Regions from separate parts of the Furfurilactobacillus rossiae genome, predicted to be linked through region 2. Evidence: riboswitches for the same ligand, from Rfam matches in the RefSeq annotation. Region 2 holds a riboswitch; the other holds the start of a gene.
What was found. Region 2 has a riboswitch for lysine ahead of LROSL1_RS04090 (amino acid permease). Riboswitches for the same ligand answer to the same signal wherever they lie in the genome.
Positions count from the first base shown of each region.

Region 1: linked by a shared signal. The riboswitch ahead of lysA (diaminopimelate decarboxylase) and the one ahead of LROSL1_RS04090 (amino acid permease) in region 2 are both predicted to bind lysine.

Region 1 is NZ_CP040586.1:2,535,089-2,542,623, reverse strand. It holds gene cls (cardiolipin synthase) at 1-649, shown strand, start outside; gene dapF (diaminopimelate epimerase) at 713-1,744, opposite strand; gene LROSL1_RS12240 (aspartate kinase) at 1,737-3,146, opposite strand; lysine riboswitch at 3,338-3,521, opposite strand; lysine riboswitch at 3,669-3,846, shown strand; gene lysA (diaminopimelate decarboxylase) at 4,050-5,381, shown strand; gene dapD (2,3,4,5-tetrahydropyridine-2,6-dicarboxylate N-acetyltransferase) at 5,639-6,352, shown strand; gene LROSL1_RS12225 (N-acetyldiaminopimelate deacetylase) at 6,383-7,531, shown strand.
Region 2 is NZ_CP040586.1:876,956-884,490, forward strand. It holds gene LROSL1_RS04070 (MarR family winged helix-turn-helix transcriptional regulator) at 1-308, shown strand, start outside; gene LROSL1_RS04075 (lp_1002 family arylesterase) at 567-1,364, opposite strand; gene LROSL1_RS04080 (GNAT family N-acetyltransferase) at 1,458-2,003, shown strand; gene LROSL1_RS04085 (Rrf2 family transcriptional regulator) at 2,111-2,635, shown strand; lysine riboswitch at 2,734-2,917, shown strand; gene LROSL1_RS04090 (amino acid permease) at 3,041-4,651, shown strand; gene LROSL1_RS04095 (deoxynucleoside kinase) at 5,012-5,659, shown strand; gene serS (serine--tRNA ligase) at 5,960-7,261, shown strand.

The DNA of each region.
Region 1 (7,535 bases), 1.1 Mb from region 2:
CGGACTTCAGTCACGGTTTATTCGTGATTGGAACGCTACCAGTCGTACCAAACCGTTAAACGTTACCAACGATTTCTTCCATATCACCAAGGTGAAGGGTGAAACCAACATGCAGATTGTTTCATCTGGTCCCGATTCTGATAAAGAGCAGATTAAGATGGGCTACTTACGATTGATTAACTCAGCTCGTAAACGGCTGTGGATTCAGTCGCCATACTTAATTCCGGATGACTCCGTTCTAGATGCGCTTCGAGTCGCGGCCGGCAGTGGTGTAGATGTCCGCATTATGATTCCAAGCAAGCCAGATCATGCCTTTGTATACCGGGCAACCGAGTATTACGCAAAGCAGTTGTCTCGAAACGGCGTCAAAATTTTCAAGTATCGCAACGGTTTTATCCATTCTAAAACGATGGTCGTTGATGACGGGGTTGCCTCTGTTGGATCGGCGAACTTAGATTTCCGTAGTTTCAAACTAAACTTTGAGGTCAATGCCTTTCTGTATGATCCTAAAGTGACCGCGGAGTTGGCTAAGCTATTTGAAGCCGATATGCGCGTCAGTGAACTGACGACATATGAGACGTTTGCTCAACAATCGTATTGGCGTAAGTTCAAACAAACATTTTCACGCCTATTGTCACCAATTCTGTAGAGAATAAATATAAGGGATTGGTTTCGCAGCTAGATTGCGGAACCGGTCCCCTTTTTTGCAAGCTTAATGTTCATCTGCAGTTGGACGGACATCACCAAATGACCAATGTGGTAACTGGGACACGAATTGGTGGTAGGCGGTCTCTTCTTGAGTTGCGGCAACCTCTGCACTGGCAAGGTTGCCGGCGTGTAAGTCAGCTTCGCTCAAACGCAAATAGTCAGTGAAGGTCGCGTTGCCGATTAGGTCGATAGTGTACGCGGCGTTTTGGTGATGGACGCGCGTTTGAACCATGCCACCTGGATTATAGATGGTCAGGAGTTGGTCAAGCTGAGCGGCTGGATGAGTCAGTACCCAAATTAGCGATGTGGCCGACATGCCGGTACCACAGGCGTTTGTAAAACCAACGCCGCGCTCAAACGTCCGCACAAAGAGGGTAGTGTCATTGATTTCCCAACCAAAGCTGACATTGACGCCATCAGGAAACCACGGGTTTTGACCGTTTAATTGTTGCCCGAGTGTGCCCAAAAAGGCGGTTGTTAACGCATTGGGATGATTATGGTCTGTGAGACTAATCAAATGCGGGTTTGGCACGGCCACAGCGGAAAAGGTTGCCGATGAATTTGTTGAAAACGACAAGTTGTTCTCGTTTAGAAGTGGTGTTGTCGGGATTTGATGTAAACCAATCGAAGCAGCATCGAAACTGATGGGTTGAATGCTGACACTAAACGCGGGCACATCTGGCGCAAACGGAGTCACTTGATGAACTGGTAAATCAGCCGCATCTGTTTCAACTTGGAAGTCCGTTTGATGCGTTTGTTCTGCAAGATAGCGGCTGACGGTTCGTAAGCCGTTGCCACACATGCTTGCTTGGCTGCCGTCGCGATTGAATACCTGCATTCGGCCAATTGCGTTGGGATGACGACTGTCACTGACGACCAGGACGCCGTCTACTTTGCCCAGCCCTGCTGGTGCTGTGTCGTTGACTTGTTGCGCCAAATGACTGAGTTCAGCTGAGGTGAGGGCATGTTTAAGTTGTCGTTGATCAAGCAGGTAAAAACTATTTTCAGAACCATGAACCCGAATTAAATTAACCATGGGTAACCTCCTGTGCTGGTTGACGAAGTGGCAAACTAACTGGTTGATTAAAGAAGTCATTATAGATGAGGCGAACGGCGTCATCAGCCTGCGCTTCGCGAACACCAATCATGATGGAAATTCGTGACGCCCCTTGGTTGATCATTTGAACACCAATGTGGTGAGTGGCTAGCGGGTGCAAAATCCGGTCAATGACACCGACCTGATTGCGCATACCTTCACCAACCACCATCAAGATCGCGTAATCATCGATCCACTGCAGGCGGTCTGGTTGCAACGTTTCTTTGATATCTGCTAGCAAACGAGGGAGGACATCTGTCGGAATTTGATTGCGATCGAAGATGATCGTTAAATCGTCAATTCCTGAAGGCATGTGTTCGTAGCTAATGTGGTAGCGGAAGAGGATCTTGAGCAACTTTAATGTGAAGCCAACTTCCCGGTTCAACAGATACCGGTGCAGGTAGAGCGCTGCGAACCGTTTGGAACTGGCGACACCCGTGATTAATCGTTTAGGCTGTGACTGATTCGTTGGTACAATCAGTGTTCCTGGCGCACTGGGATGATTGGTATTCTTTACGCAAATGGGTACCTGACCTTCAATGGCAGGAATAATTGCCTCATCGTGAAACACTGAGAAACCGGCATATGAAAGCTCACGCATCTCAACGTAGCTCATCTTAGTGATTGGGGCTGGGTTAGCGACCACGTTGGGGTTCGCGGCGTAGATGGAGTCGACATCCGTAAAGTTCTCGTATTCAGTTGCATGCAAACCACGAGCAAGAATGGCACCTGTGATGTCTGAGCCACCACGGGAAAAGGTTGCAAGTTGACCGCTGGTTGTATAGGCAAAGAAACCAGGGACGACCCATAGTTTATCTTCCGCTAGCAGCTCCTGACGGGCCACGGCCAGGTGTGTGTATGTCTGGGCCAAAATGGTCGCGTTGTTTGGCTCCTGCGTGGCAATTAAGCCAAGTTCGTGTGGGTCAACGTAGCGAGCGGCTAATCCCTGCGTATTTAACACCAGCGCTAGTAACTGTGCGTTTAACTTTTCCCCATGGGCTTTAAACGCAGCCATTCTAAAGGCTGGGCCACGAAATGATGTCGTTGGTAGGGCCAAAATTTGATCTGCCAGTGGCTTAAATTGAGCTGCCGAAATATCAAACGCTGTTGCGATTTCTTGATATCGGTCGATGATTTGCTGGCCGATTGACTGCTGTGTTTTACCATGCGCACGTGCGTAATCAATCAGTAAATCGGTAACTTTTTCATCGTTCTCATTTCGTTTGCCGGGTGCTGAAACGACCACCACGCGGCGTTGCCTATCCATTTGTAAAATCTGTATGACGTCGTTAAAATGCGTCGCATCTGCCAAAGAACTGCCACCAAACTTAATTACTTTCATCGATCCTAACCTCGCTTACCACGGTCGTTTTTCCAAACTGACCATTGTTTTGATGTTAGAAGGGGAATCGACACTGAAATCATTCACACCCACGATTACATTTAAAAAGCGCACCCAATGACTTTGTTTAACGAGGTCATTGGGTGCGCTTAGTCTAATCGAACGTAATCGATATAGTACCGGTTATGTATGGTCGTAGATAGCGCCCCGCAACTTTTTTGTTAGTTGCGACAGTCCTTGGGCTGTTAACCCAAGTCCCAACCCTAACTGAGACGAGTCAGTCAAAGTTTCGGCGAATCATCCTTTCACTAAGCGTCGTTAACCTCGTCGATTTCCTCTTAGTTACTTTTAATCTTCGCAACCTCTTCTATGATTACTGGCAATTATAGCGAATTAGTTTTCAATTACAATAGCTAAATGAAAATAAATGTAAACGCGTTGGTACAGCGTTTTACTTGGAAATATAAAATTCAAATGGGGACTTGACGGGTTATGAAAAGAGCGATATGCTCATTAAAATTAAATGTGAAAAGAGGTTGCAACCAACAAGAGTAATCAGCGGAGTCGGGTCACGACATAGAAACTGATGAAAGGGGCGGTTGCCGAAGCTGGACGATTGACCATCGCTTTGGCTGGGATGTTGATGAACAATCAGCAAACTGTCGTGATGAAAAATTCATCGCGGGGCGCTTACGACATTCAGAAACGAAATGAATTTATTTTCGGGACTCTTTTGCGTACGCACCTATGCAAATGAGCCCCTTTTTCGTGCTATGTGTCTGTGCTTTCGGTTGTCAATGTTGACGCCTTTCAGTTTACCTTGCAAAGATGATCGCCGTATAGGCAAAGCGCATAACCGTTTGAACAGACACATAACTTCTAAAAACTAAAAGGAGCAAAAAAATGACAACAACAGTTGAGTCAACGACAAATCATTTAATGATCGGCGGTATGGATACCGTCAAACTGGCAGAGCAGTTTGGCACACCGCTGGTTGCTTACGATACGCAGGATATCGTTCGCCAGGTGAAGGCCTTTCAACAGACGTTTGCTAACCATCGAATTGATGGCATCGTGAGTTACGCGTCGAAAGCCTTCTGCGTGAAGGGAATCTATCAGCTGTTGGCGCCACTTGGCGTACATGCGGACGTTGTGTCAGCAGGCGAAATGGCAACGGCGTTTGCGGCCGGCTTTCCAGCATCTCGACTGAGTTTTCACGGGAATAATAAGTCTGTGGATGAACTGACAATGGCACTGGATCATCATCTTGGCACGATTATTGTTGATAATTTTGTTGAGCTTCATTTATTACAACGTTTGCTACAAGAACGGGGCGCAACCATTGCGATTCAAATTCGAGTGACCCCCGGCGTTAGTGCCCATACACATCAGTACATTCAAACGGGTCAGGTCGATAGCAAGTTTGGTTTCGACATTGGTTCTGGTCAAGCGGATCAAGCGCTGACAGAAGCCTTAGCGGATGACCATCTAGAGGTTCGTGGCGTTCATGCACATATTGGATCGCAAATCTTTGAGAGTACCGGCTTTGTAATGGCAGCCGAGAAACTGATTGAATTGCTGACCCATTGGCATGATGCGTTTGGCTATTCCGCCCAGGTGCTAAATATAGGCGGCGGGTTCGGCATTAAATATGTGGAAGGTGACGATCCACAATCACCGGAGGACCAGCTTGATACTGTGTTGACGACGATTGAGGCTAGGTTAGGCAATCATCATCTAGAAATGCCGGAGATTTGGATTGAACCTGGCCGGTCGTTAGTTGGTCCGGCAGGAATCAATTTATATCGGGTTGGCGCAAACAAACGTGTCCCCGGTTTGTTACCATACGTGGCCGTTGATGGCGGCATGGGGGATAACATTCGACCAGCGTTGTATCAGGCGGCATACGAGCCGGTATTGGCTAATCATGTTGAAGATTCTTCTAAAGAAACCATCCATATTGTCGGTAAATATTGTGAGTCCGGCGACATTCTAGTAAATGAAGCGACGTTGCCCGTTACGAAAACAGGCGATGTGATTGCACTCTTAGCCACCGGTGCATACGGTTACTCGATGGCCAGCAACTACAATCGTAATCCACGTCCAGCCGTCATTTTTATCAATCACAAACAAGCCAGCGTCGTCGTCCGACGCGAAACTATCCGCGACATGCTCGCATTAGATGAGGATTTTAAGAAGAGTGCCACCGAAGCCCTGGGAGAAGTTGAGCAATAACGTGGAAGGCGTAGCATTCGGTGGGCTGCCGGATGAAACGCCTTTCAGGTTATGCGCAGGCTTCTGGGCGACAGGTGCACGTTTAGGAAGAGTGATGCCTAACTTCGGTTGAATCCGAGCAATAAGAAACGAGACGGAGTATTCGGTGATTTTCCGAATGCTTTGGCTTGTAGCCTATGCACAGGATTCAGAGGTTAGGTGCACGTTTAAAAGAGTGCCGCCGAAGCTCGGTAAGTCAATCATTGAGGAGGATTCACATGGCAGAATTAGATGCGACACAAATCATTCATACGATAGCGACCGCTAAGAAACAAACGCCGGTCAAGGTCACTGTTAGTGGCGATCACTTACGTCAACTGACGATTCCAGATGGCATTGAAGCGTTTATGGAAGATCATACTGGTACGTTGTTTGGCAGCTGGCCGGTAGTAAAACCATTTCTTGAAGTACACCAAGATGTGATTGCGCAAACGCATGTGGAAACTAATGCCACTAATTCAGCGGTTCCGTTATTAGATGCACGTGAAATTAACGCCCGCATTGAACCGGGTGCCATCATTCGTGATCAGGTGGTGATTGGTGATCACGCTGTCATTATGATGGGTGCGTTGATCAACATCGGCGCAGAGATTGGTGCTGATTCAATGATTGATATGGGTGCCGTGCTTGGTGGGCGTGCAATCGTTGGCAAACATTGTCATATCGGTGCCGGCGCGGTGCTAGCCGGGGTAATCGAACCAGCTTCTGCAGAACCCGTGCGCATCGATGATGATGTGTTGATTGGGGCTAATGCAGTGGTTATTGAGGGCGTTCATGTTGCGGAACACGCGGTAGTTGGTGCTGGCGCTGTGGTAACTGAGGATGTGCCAGCTAATACCGTTGTTGCTGGTGTTCCAGCTAAGGTAATTAAAGTTAACGATGCGAAAACGCAGGCTAAAACGAAACTTCAAGATTCGTTACGAAAGCTCTAGCACGTTTGACTGAAAGAAAGCTGGTACTGCATGTCTGAAACGTTAGATTTAATTCATATTCGCCGTCACTTGCACCAAATTCCAGAGTTGGCACTGCACGAAACTCAAACAGCCGCATATTTACGGCAAGTCATCGAAATAATGCCTCAGCAATGGTTGACCATTCATCACATAACAAGTCTGCCAACTGCTTTGATGGTTAAAGTTCAAGGAAGTAAGCCGCAACGGTGTATTGGGTACCGCACTGATATTGATGCCTTGCCAGTTACAGAGGCGACAGGATTGCCATATGCCTCGACAAATCCCGGCAAGATGCATGCTTGTGGCCATGATATTCACATGACGGTGGCCCTAGGGGTGCTCAATTACTTTGCTAATCATCAGCCCAAAGATGACTTATTATTTTTCTTTCAACCGGCTGAAGAAAACGACAACGGTGGCAAGTTGGCCGTTGAAGCTGGCGCCTTTACTGGCGAATGGCGACCTGATGAGTTTTATGGCTTGCATGTCAATCCGGAGCTATCTGCAGGCGTGATTGGATGCCGCAATGGCACACTATTTGCCGGCACGACTGAAATTAACGTGGATTTTGTTGGCAAAGGCGGGCACGCGGCTTATCCGCACTTGGCTAACGACATGGTAGTGGCTTGCGCCAGTTTTATCATGCAAGCGCAGACCGTCGTCTCTAGAAGCGTTGACCCAATTGAAGGGGGCGTGGTGACGTTTGGCAAACTGAATGCTGGTAGTATTCGCAACGTCATTGCTGGCCGTGCCAGGTTAGAAGGAACCATTCGCGGACTAACGCAAGCGATGATTGAACACATTGACCAGCGGCTACAGGCAATCGCCAATGGCATCGCTACGAGTTTCGAGTGCGAAGTCAATGTTGAACTGAATCAGGGCGGTTACTTGCCGGTAGAAAACGACCCACGGCTGACAGTACCATTTATTCAATTTATGAAAAATGCGCCAGACGTGGACTTTATTGAAACGGCGCCGGCCATGACTGGCGAGGACTTCGGATATATGCTGCATCAATTTCCTGGCACGATGTTTTGGTTAGGCGTAGATGGTCACGCGCCGTTGCACTCTGCCAAAATGACGCCGGACGAGTCCGCTATTAACAAGGGTGTCACCGCCATTACTGAATTTTTGGAGGAACGGATGACAAGAAAGTGATGCT
Region 2 (7,535 bases):
CAAAAAATGATCGAATTACTTTAGATGTGTTGGCAAAACAAAATCATATTACCAAGGGTGCTATTTCTACACAAATAAAGACGTTGTTGCAATTTGGTCTAATTGAAGTTGAGGTTAGTCCGGGTGATCGGCGTCAGCATTTCATTCACCTTACACTCAAGGGAAAACGGGTGATCAAAGAATTAGATGTTCACGAAAAGAAAACAGTCGCGGCAATCCTTGAAGAAATGAGTCTCACAGAAATCACACAGTTGAGTCAATACTTTGAACACTTTGTAGCTGTGTTAGATCAAAATGTAGAAGACTAAAAATATTGTGTGACCGATTACGATTTCATTTCAGTTGATCATTTCGTATTGTGTCATGTCATCTTTATTAGGGACAAAAGTAGTGCTTATTTATTGATTCACCGATTTAACATTAAGCAAAATCGGTTTCAGACAGTAAAACGGACATTCAAGGGGAAATCTGAATGTCCGTTTTACTGTTTATTTGCGGTGCAAATTGTATTTACTGTTTGTAAATAACTTGTCAAAAATAAGCTATTAACTTAATGTGAAGACAACTTATTTGCTGAGTAAATCGTTTACCCATTCGATGGCCAAAGTTAACCAGTGGGCCACGTGTGGTAAATCTGTCCCGGGTTTCCACGCCGTAACGTTGTTGGCAAGTGCCAAACCGTGTGGTCCGTGGTTAAAGACATGGAGTTCAAGTGGTAAATTGTGATTATAACTTTCCTGAACGTACGATAGTGTGTTTGTTACAGGAACTGCTTGATCTTCATTGGTAACCCAAACGAAAACGGGCTTGTTTTTCACGGTGACGTGTTGTTCAGCGGCATATTTAGTTGGATCGTCAGTCCATTGGGCAATGGTTTTTTCATCCTTGGGGAAGCCTAATACTGGGCTGATGACGGGATAACCAAGGATGGCGCCGGCTGGTTCCAACACACTGGCGGTAGCGCCGGTGGCCTCACTTAACCAGGATGAGGACCAGTAATCATTGTAGAGTGCCACAATGTGACCACCCACCGACATCCCAAATGGAATAACAGCGTTATTGTCGATTGGCAAATCAGGATTTTGCTTGAGTTGACTAATTGTTTGACCGAGTTCAACTATCGGTGCTGGTAGTAGGGGTGTGACTTCGCCGACGAAGGAGTACCGTAAGTAGACGGCATTGAACCCCTTGGCAAAGAAGGCTAAGGCGACACTTTCGGCTTGTGCTTCAGGAATATGAGTGTACGAACCACCAGGAACAACTACAATAGTTGGAAAAGTGGTTTGACCTTGTTGACCGGGTCGATCTTGCATAAAACCTTTATAATAACTGTGCTGGTTTAACATTTTTTTGACAATTTGCATGACTTTCACCTCGTGTTTATGATAGAGCCCAAGGGTGACGGAGTGCAACTAATTCGTGATGTAACGGTAAAATTGATTTGGAAGGTAATGAGGATGGCAATAGCATTAAAAACGGCACGTTTAGAGCTACGAAGTATTCGAGAATCTGATTTATCGGCTTTCACTCAAATTGTCGGTAATCCACGTGTTGCGATGCCGGCGGGTTTCCAACCAGTTCATAACGAATTTGAAGCGCGTTTTTTAATGCGCCAAACATTAGGGCAACGCTGGATTTGGGGTGTTGCCCGTCAGACAGAGGACCAAATTATTGGTACTGTTGGGCTATACGGTAGAACAGGACATGATGGCGCATTGGTGCACGGTGAAAGAGATATTGGCTACATGCTTAACGAACATTTTTGGGGTCACGGATATATGCCTGAGGCGGTGATGGCGGTCTTAACATATGGCTTTGATCAAGGGTTGCAAGCGGTGTGGGGATCTTACTTTTCAGATAATGAACGCTCGGCGCGTATTTTTGAGCGATTTGGGTTTCAATTTGATCATGAGATTCAGCATTCTGCAACTGATTTTTTTGCGCCAGGAAAAACAGAGCGCTTTTTTCGGTTAACACCAAATGATTTTGCATTGCATCAGTGAAATGTGATCGAGGTTAATGGTTGAGTTACGTTTATCATTACTGTTTGGTATGCTATGATGGCAATGGTAAGTTATCTCTATCGTGATAATTAGGTTAGGAAGAAATTATGCAATTAACGAGGGGCTTTGAGCAGGCCGCATGTATTTTAGCGTTACTCGCAACCCAAGATACGAATGTACCCATCACATCTGAAGTCATTCACACTAGATTGGGTGGTTCACAAACATATATGCGAAAAATCATTCGCAAATTGGTCGTTGCTGGTCTAGTTAGATCCGTGTCTGGTAATCAAGGTGGATTTACGTTGGGGCGTAATTCACGTCAAATTACTGTTTGGGATGCGGTGGTGGCGACAGAGGGCGATATTCAAACATATCCCAACAATGGCTTGATTGATCGGGTATTCGATGATGTTGAACCACTGGCTAACCGTGGCACGCAGGTGTTGACAGACATTTTTGTTGCTGCAGATCAACAGTATAAACATGTATTACAAGAAACATCGGTTCATCGGATTTTAGTCCATATTTTTCAGTCACAAATTATCCCGACTGTTGATTGGAATGAAAGTACGGTTAACTATCCGAATTTTACTGCCAAACTAAAGGCACTTCTCCATGGAGAAAATTAGCGTTTTCTCGGGTAAATGGGTGATTGATTTGATGAATACGTTTTCATTTTCGCTGAAAGCCTTGCAATTTGTGGGGCTTCTTTTTATACTCTGTTTATATCGAATGAAGAGGTTGCGACAATCATGAGTCGCCAGGTCGAGAACGTACAGGTTCTGTAACGCTTGGTTAAAGGGTGCGTCGCCGAAATGAGTTACTGCTGTATCAGTATCTTGTTGGGACGTTGGTGAATAATCAACGAACTGTCGTGGTAAATAAAAACGCCACGGAGCGCTATCTAACGATTGACCAGGATGAATTTGACGGTCGGTTTGTTTAGCGTGTCTTTGTGCATGATAAACAGACCGGCCTTTTATTTATTCAGATTACATCAAGTGCTTCTCTTTAGAAAATGGGAGGAACTCGATATGGCAGAAAATGAGAATCGCGCGGTTCGCCGCGAATTGAAGACGCGACATTTATCAATGATTGCGTTAGGTGGCAGTATTGGAACAGGGTTGTTCGTTGCATCCGGTTCCGCAATTTCTGCAGCTGGCCCTGGTGGTGCTTTGGTTGCTTATGTGGCAATTGGGATCATGGTCTACTTCTTAATGACCAGTTTGGGTGAGATGGCAACTTACATGCCGCTGACTGGTTCGTTTGCCGCATATTCAACCAAGTTTGTGGATCCCGCTTTGGGATTCGCGATGGGGTGGAATTACTGGTTTAACTGGGCGATTACGTTAGCCGTGGATGTTTCGACGGCGGCCTTAGTTATGCAATTTTGGTTACCAAACGTACCGGCATGGATCTTTAGCATGATCGCATTAGCAATTATTTTCACTATCAACGCATTATCGGTTCGTTCGTTTGGTGAAACAGAGTACTGGATGTCCATTATCAAAGTGGTCACGGTCCTGATTTTCTTAGTTATTGGGACCTTAACGATTTTTGGTATCATGGGCGGTCACGCAACTGGTTTTTCAAACTTAACTTATAAAAAGGCCCCATTTGTTGGCGGTGTGCCGGCATTGCTCTCCGTGTTCGTCGTAGCTGGTTTCTCATTCCAAGGGACTGAATTAATTGGGATTGAAGCCGGTGAAAGTGAAACACCTGAAAAGAGTATTCCCAAGGCGATTCGCCAAGTGTTCTGGCGGATTCTGTTATTCTACATTTTGGCAATCTTTGTTATTGCTTGCATCATTCCTTATACAAGCAAGGATCTGTTGGGCTCAAGTGCCACAGACATTGCCATCAGTCCATTTACGCTGGTCTTCCGTCGGGCAGGGTTAGCTGCAGCCGCTAGTGTGATGAACGCGGTTATCCTAACGTCTGTTATTTCATCTGCTAACTCGGGGATGTACGCTTCCACGCGGATGTTGTATTCTTTGGCAAACGAAGGCTACGCACCAAGCTTCTTTGGTAAAACGAACAAGCGCGGGATTCCTATGGCTTCGTTGGTTGGAACCACAGTTATTGGATTATTAACTTTCTTGACCAGTATTTTTGGACCTAAGTTGTATATGTACCTGGTTGCTGCTTCTGGCCTGACCGGGTTCATTGCTTGGTTGGGGATTGCGATTAGCCATTACCGCTTCCGCCGCGCCTTCATTAAGCAGGGACATCAGTTAAGCGAACTCCGTTACCATGCAAAGTGGTTCCCATTCGGCCCGATTTTGGCATTCGTGCTGGGCATCGTTGTTATTGTTGGCCAAAACTTGAAGTCGTTTGCACAACTCGATTTGCAAGCTATTCTGGTAACGTACATGAGTGTGCCATTGTTCTTGATCCTGTGGGGTTATTACAAGATTCGTCACCGCACTCATATCATTCCACTGGACAAGGTTGACTTGACGCCAAAAACAAATGGTGAAAGTTACACTGCTGCTGATGCTTCGGCTGCCTCAGGTGATATTGAAAGCAGTGCAACGGTTGAAACGGTTGCACAAACGGGCAAAAAGACCACAAGCGCAACTTCGGCGGTTCACGATTTGACGAATGACGAATCGGTAGCACCTAAAAATGATTCGAATAAATAGTTGAACAGCTTTATCTTGATTAACCATGAAACCAAATAGAACTCGCTTGGTACAAATACAAAAATTTGTACCAGCGAGTTTTTTATTATATTCAAAGCTAAATGTCATCAAATAAATATATTTAATTTTGGTCGGGCACAATATGAAAAGGCTATCTTTGTTAGTATGGCTCGTTTTGATAAAAAATGAGGTCGTAAATTCAGTTATGACAGAAAGATTACGTTTTAATTTGTAAGCTACAATATATGGCGAGATTCTACGAGCGTGATACAATATGTAGGTAGTTAAAGGATAAACACGTTCTGTCACGGTTGACCACGCATTGTGGTGCGGTTGATAGAGATCAGGGGAGATAAAGACATGATTGTTTTAGCAGGAACGATTGGTGCAGGAAAAACGAGCTTAACTGATTTATTGGCAAGTCACTTACATACACAGGCCTTTTATGAATCAGTGGAAGATAATCCAATTCTGCCATTATTTTACAAGGACCCAAAAAAGTACGCATTTTTGCTTCAAATCTACTTCTTAAACAAGCGGATGGATTCTATCAAAGCTTCTTTTGCCGATGATGAAAGTGTTATGGATCGGTCAATTTATGAAGATTCATTGCTTTTTCATTTGAATGCTGACTTAGGTCGTTCAACGGAAACAGAAGTTGACATCTATGACTCTTTATTAGAGAACATGATGCAGGAATTGCCAGATGCACCACATGAAAAGAACCCTGATCTTTTGATCCACATCGACATTTCGTTTGACACCATGTTACAGAGAATTCAAAAACGTGGTCGTGAATACGAGCAAATTGATAACGATCCTTCATTGTATGAATACTACAAACAATTGAACGATCGTTATACAGCTTGGTATAACAATTATGATCATGGTCCTAAAATGCGGATCGATGGTGATAAGTATGACTTTGTTGAAGATCCAGATGCAGCAAATGCCGTTCTTGCACAAATTGATGCAAAATTGAGCACACTTCAATTAGCGACTGCTTAATTTGCATTAATGGGGTTGCACCAACGATTTAGTTGCTATAAGCTGTCAATAGACATAAACAGATATTAAACACAGTTGCATTTAGTATTGCGATTAAGAGAGCCGGTGGTTGATGAGAACCGGATCGCGATCATTCCAGCAACAGTTAAAGTGGGCGGTTAATCCCGCACGGCGAAAGTCGTTAGCATGTTCGAGAGCATCAGTAATGGTGAACTTGGGTGGTACCGCGAATTAACGTCATTCGTCCCAATTGTGATGGGATGAGTGGCGTTTTTTTGTGAAAAAATTGGAGGTAGTAAAATGTTAGACATTAAACGGATTCGTAATAATCCAGATGAAGCTAAGGAAAAGTTGGCAACGCGGGCAATTAAGCCTGAGCAAATTGACGACGTAATCGCGTTGGATGAACAACGCCGTGATTTACTCAAGCAGACGGAACAATTAAAGGCTAAACGGAACACGGTTTCGGATGCCATCAGTGTTGCCAAGCGAAATCATGAAGACGCCGATAAACAGATTGCTGAAATGCGTGAAGTCGGTGCTGATATTAAGGCATTAGACACCAGGTTGGCCGATGTATTGGACGAGTTCAACGATAAGATGGCCCGCTTACCCAACTTCCCACATGATACGGACCCTGTTGGCCCGGACGAAAATTATTCTCGTGAAGACCGTAAAGTGGGCGCTATTCCTCACTTTGATTTTGAACCGAAAGCACACTGGGATATTGGTGAAGACTTAGGTATCTTAGACTTCAAACGTGCAGCTAAGGTCTCTGGTGCTCGGTTTGTGTACTACATGGGGATGGGTGCCAAGCTTGAACGTGCCGTTTACAACTTCATGTTGGATCAACATGAAGAAGAGGGTTACGAAGAAGTTATTCCACCTTATATGGTCAACAGTGCTTCAATGTATGGTACTGGCCAATTTCCAAAGTTCAAAGAAGACGTTTTCCAAATTCAGGATCAAGATTTGACATTAATTCCTACTGCGGAAGTGCCATTGACAAACTACTACCGTGATGAAGTGCTGGATGAAGCACAATTACCAGTTTATGTGACTGCATTGTCACCAAGTTTCCGTTCTGAAGCAGGTTCCGCTGGTCGTGACACTCGTGGTTTAATTCGGATGCATCAATTCAACAAGGTTGAAATGGTTAAGTACGTTAAGCCAGAAGAATCATATAAAGAATTGGAAAAGATGACCGGCAATGCTGAAAACATTCTACAAAAACTTGGTTTGCCATACCACGTCATTACTTTAGCAACCGGTGACATGAGCTTTACTGCAGCTGAAACGCATGACCTTGAAGTTTGGATTCCACATCAAGAAACTTACCGTGAAATTTCCAGTTGTTCTAACTGTGAAGACTTCCAGGCGCGTCGAGCACAGATCCGTTACCGCGATGCAGATGGTAAAGTTCACTTGGTTCACACGTTGAACGGTTCCGGTTTAGCTGTTGGTCGGACGGTCGCAGCTATTTTGGAAAATTACCAAAATGAAGATGGTTCAGTTACCATTCCGGATGTGTTGGTTCCTTACATGCATGGTGTGACTAAGATTACTAAAGAGAACGCTCACGCAAAGCACGTTGAAGACTAATTGCTCGGCAATTTAAACAAACGAATCATGTGATGACTACCATTATGGTGGCTAGCATGGTTCGTTTTTTTATTAGTGTTGTTATTTCGTTGGTTGCACGGCTGTCAGAGTATGAGCGGAAGGGTTGAAATCTATAGTGAAGGCGTTGTGAATTCGGTGGAGTTGCCGTATTTACAACACGGACGAGCTTGAAGACTTGTTCTTTAAGGCTTCAAGTCGAAGTGAAAGACCGGTTTTGGGGCTTGAACTGGTCCCACAATGATTTCAACCATGA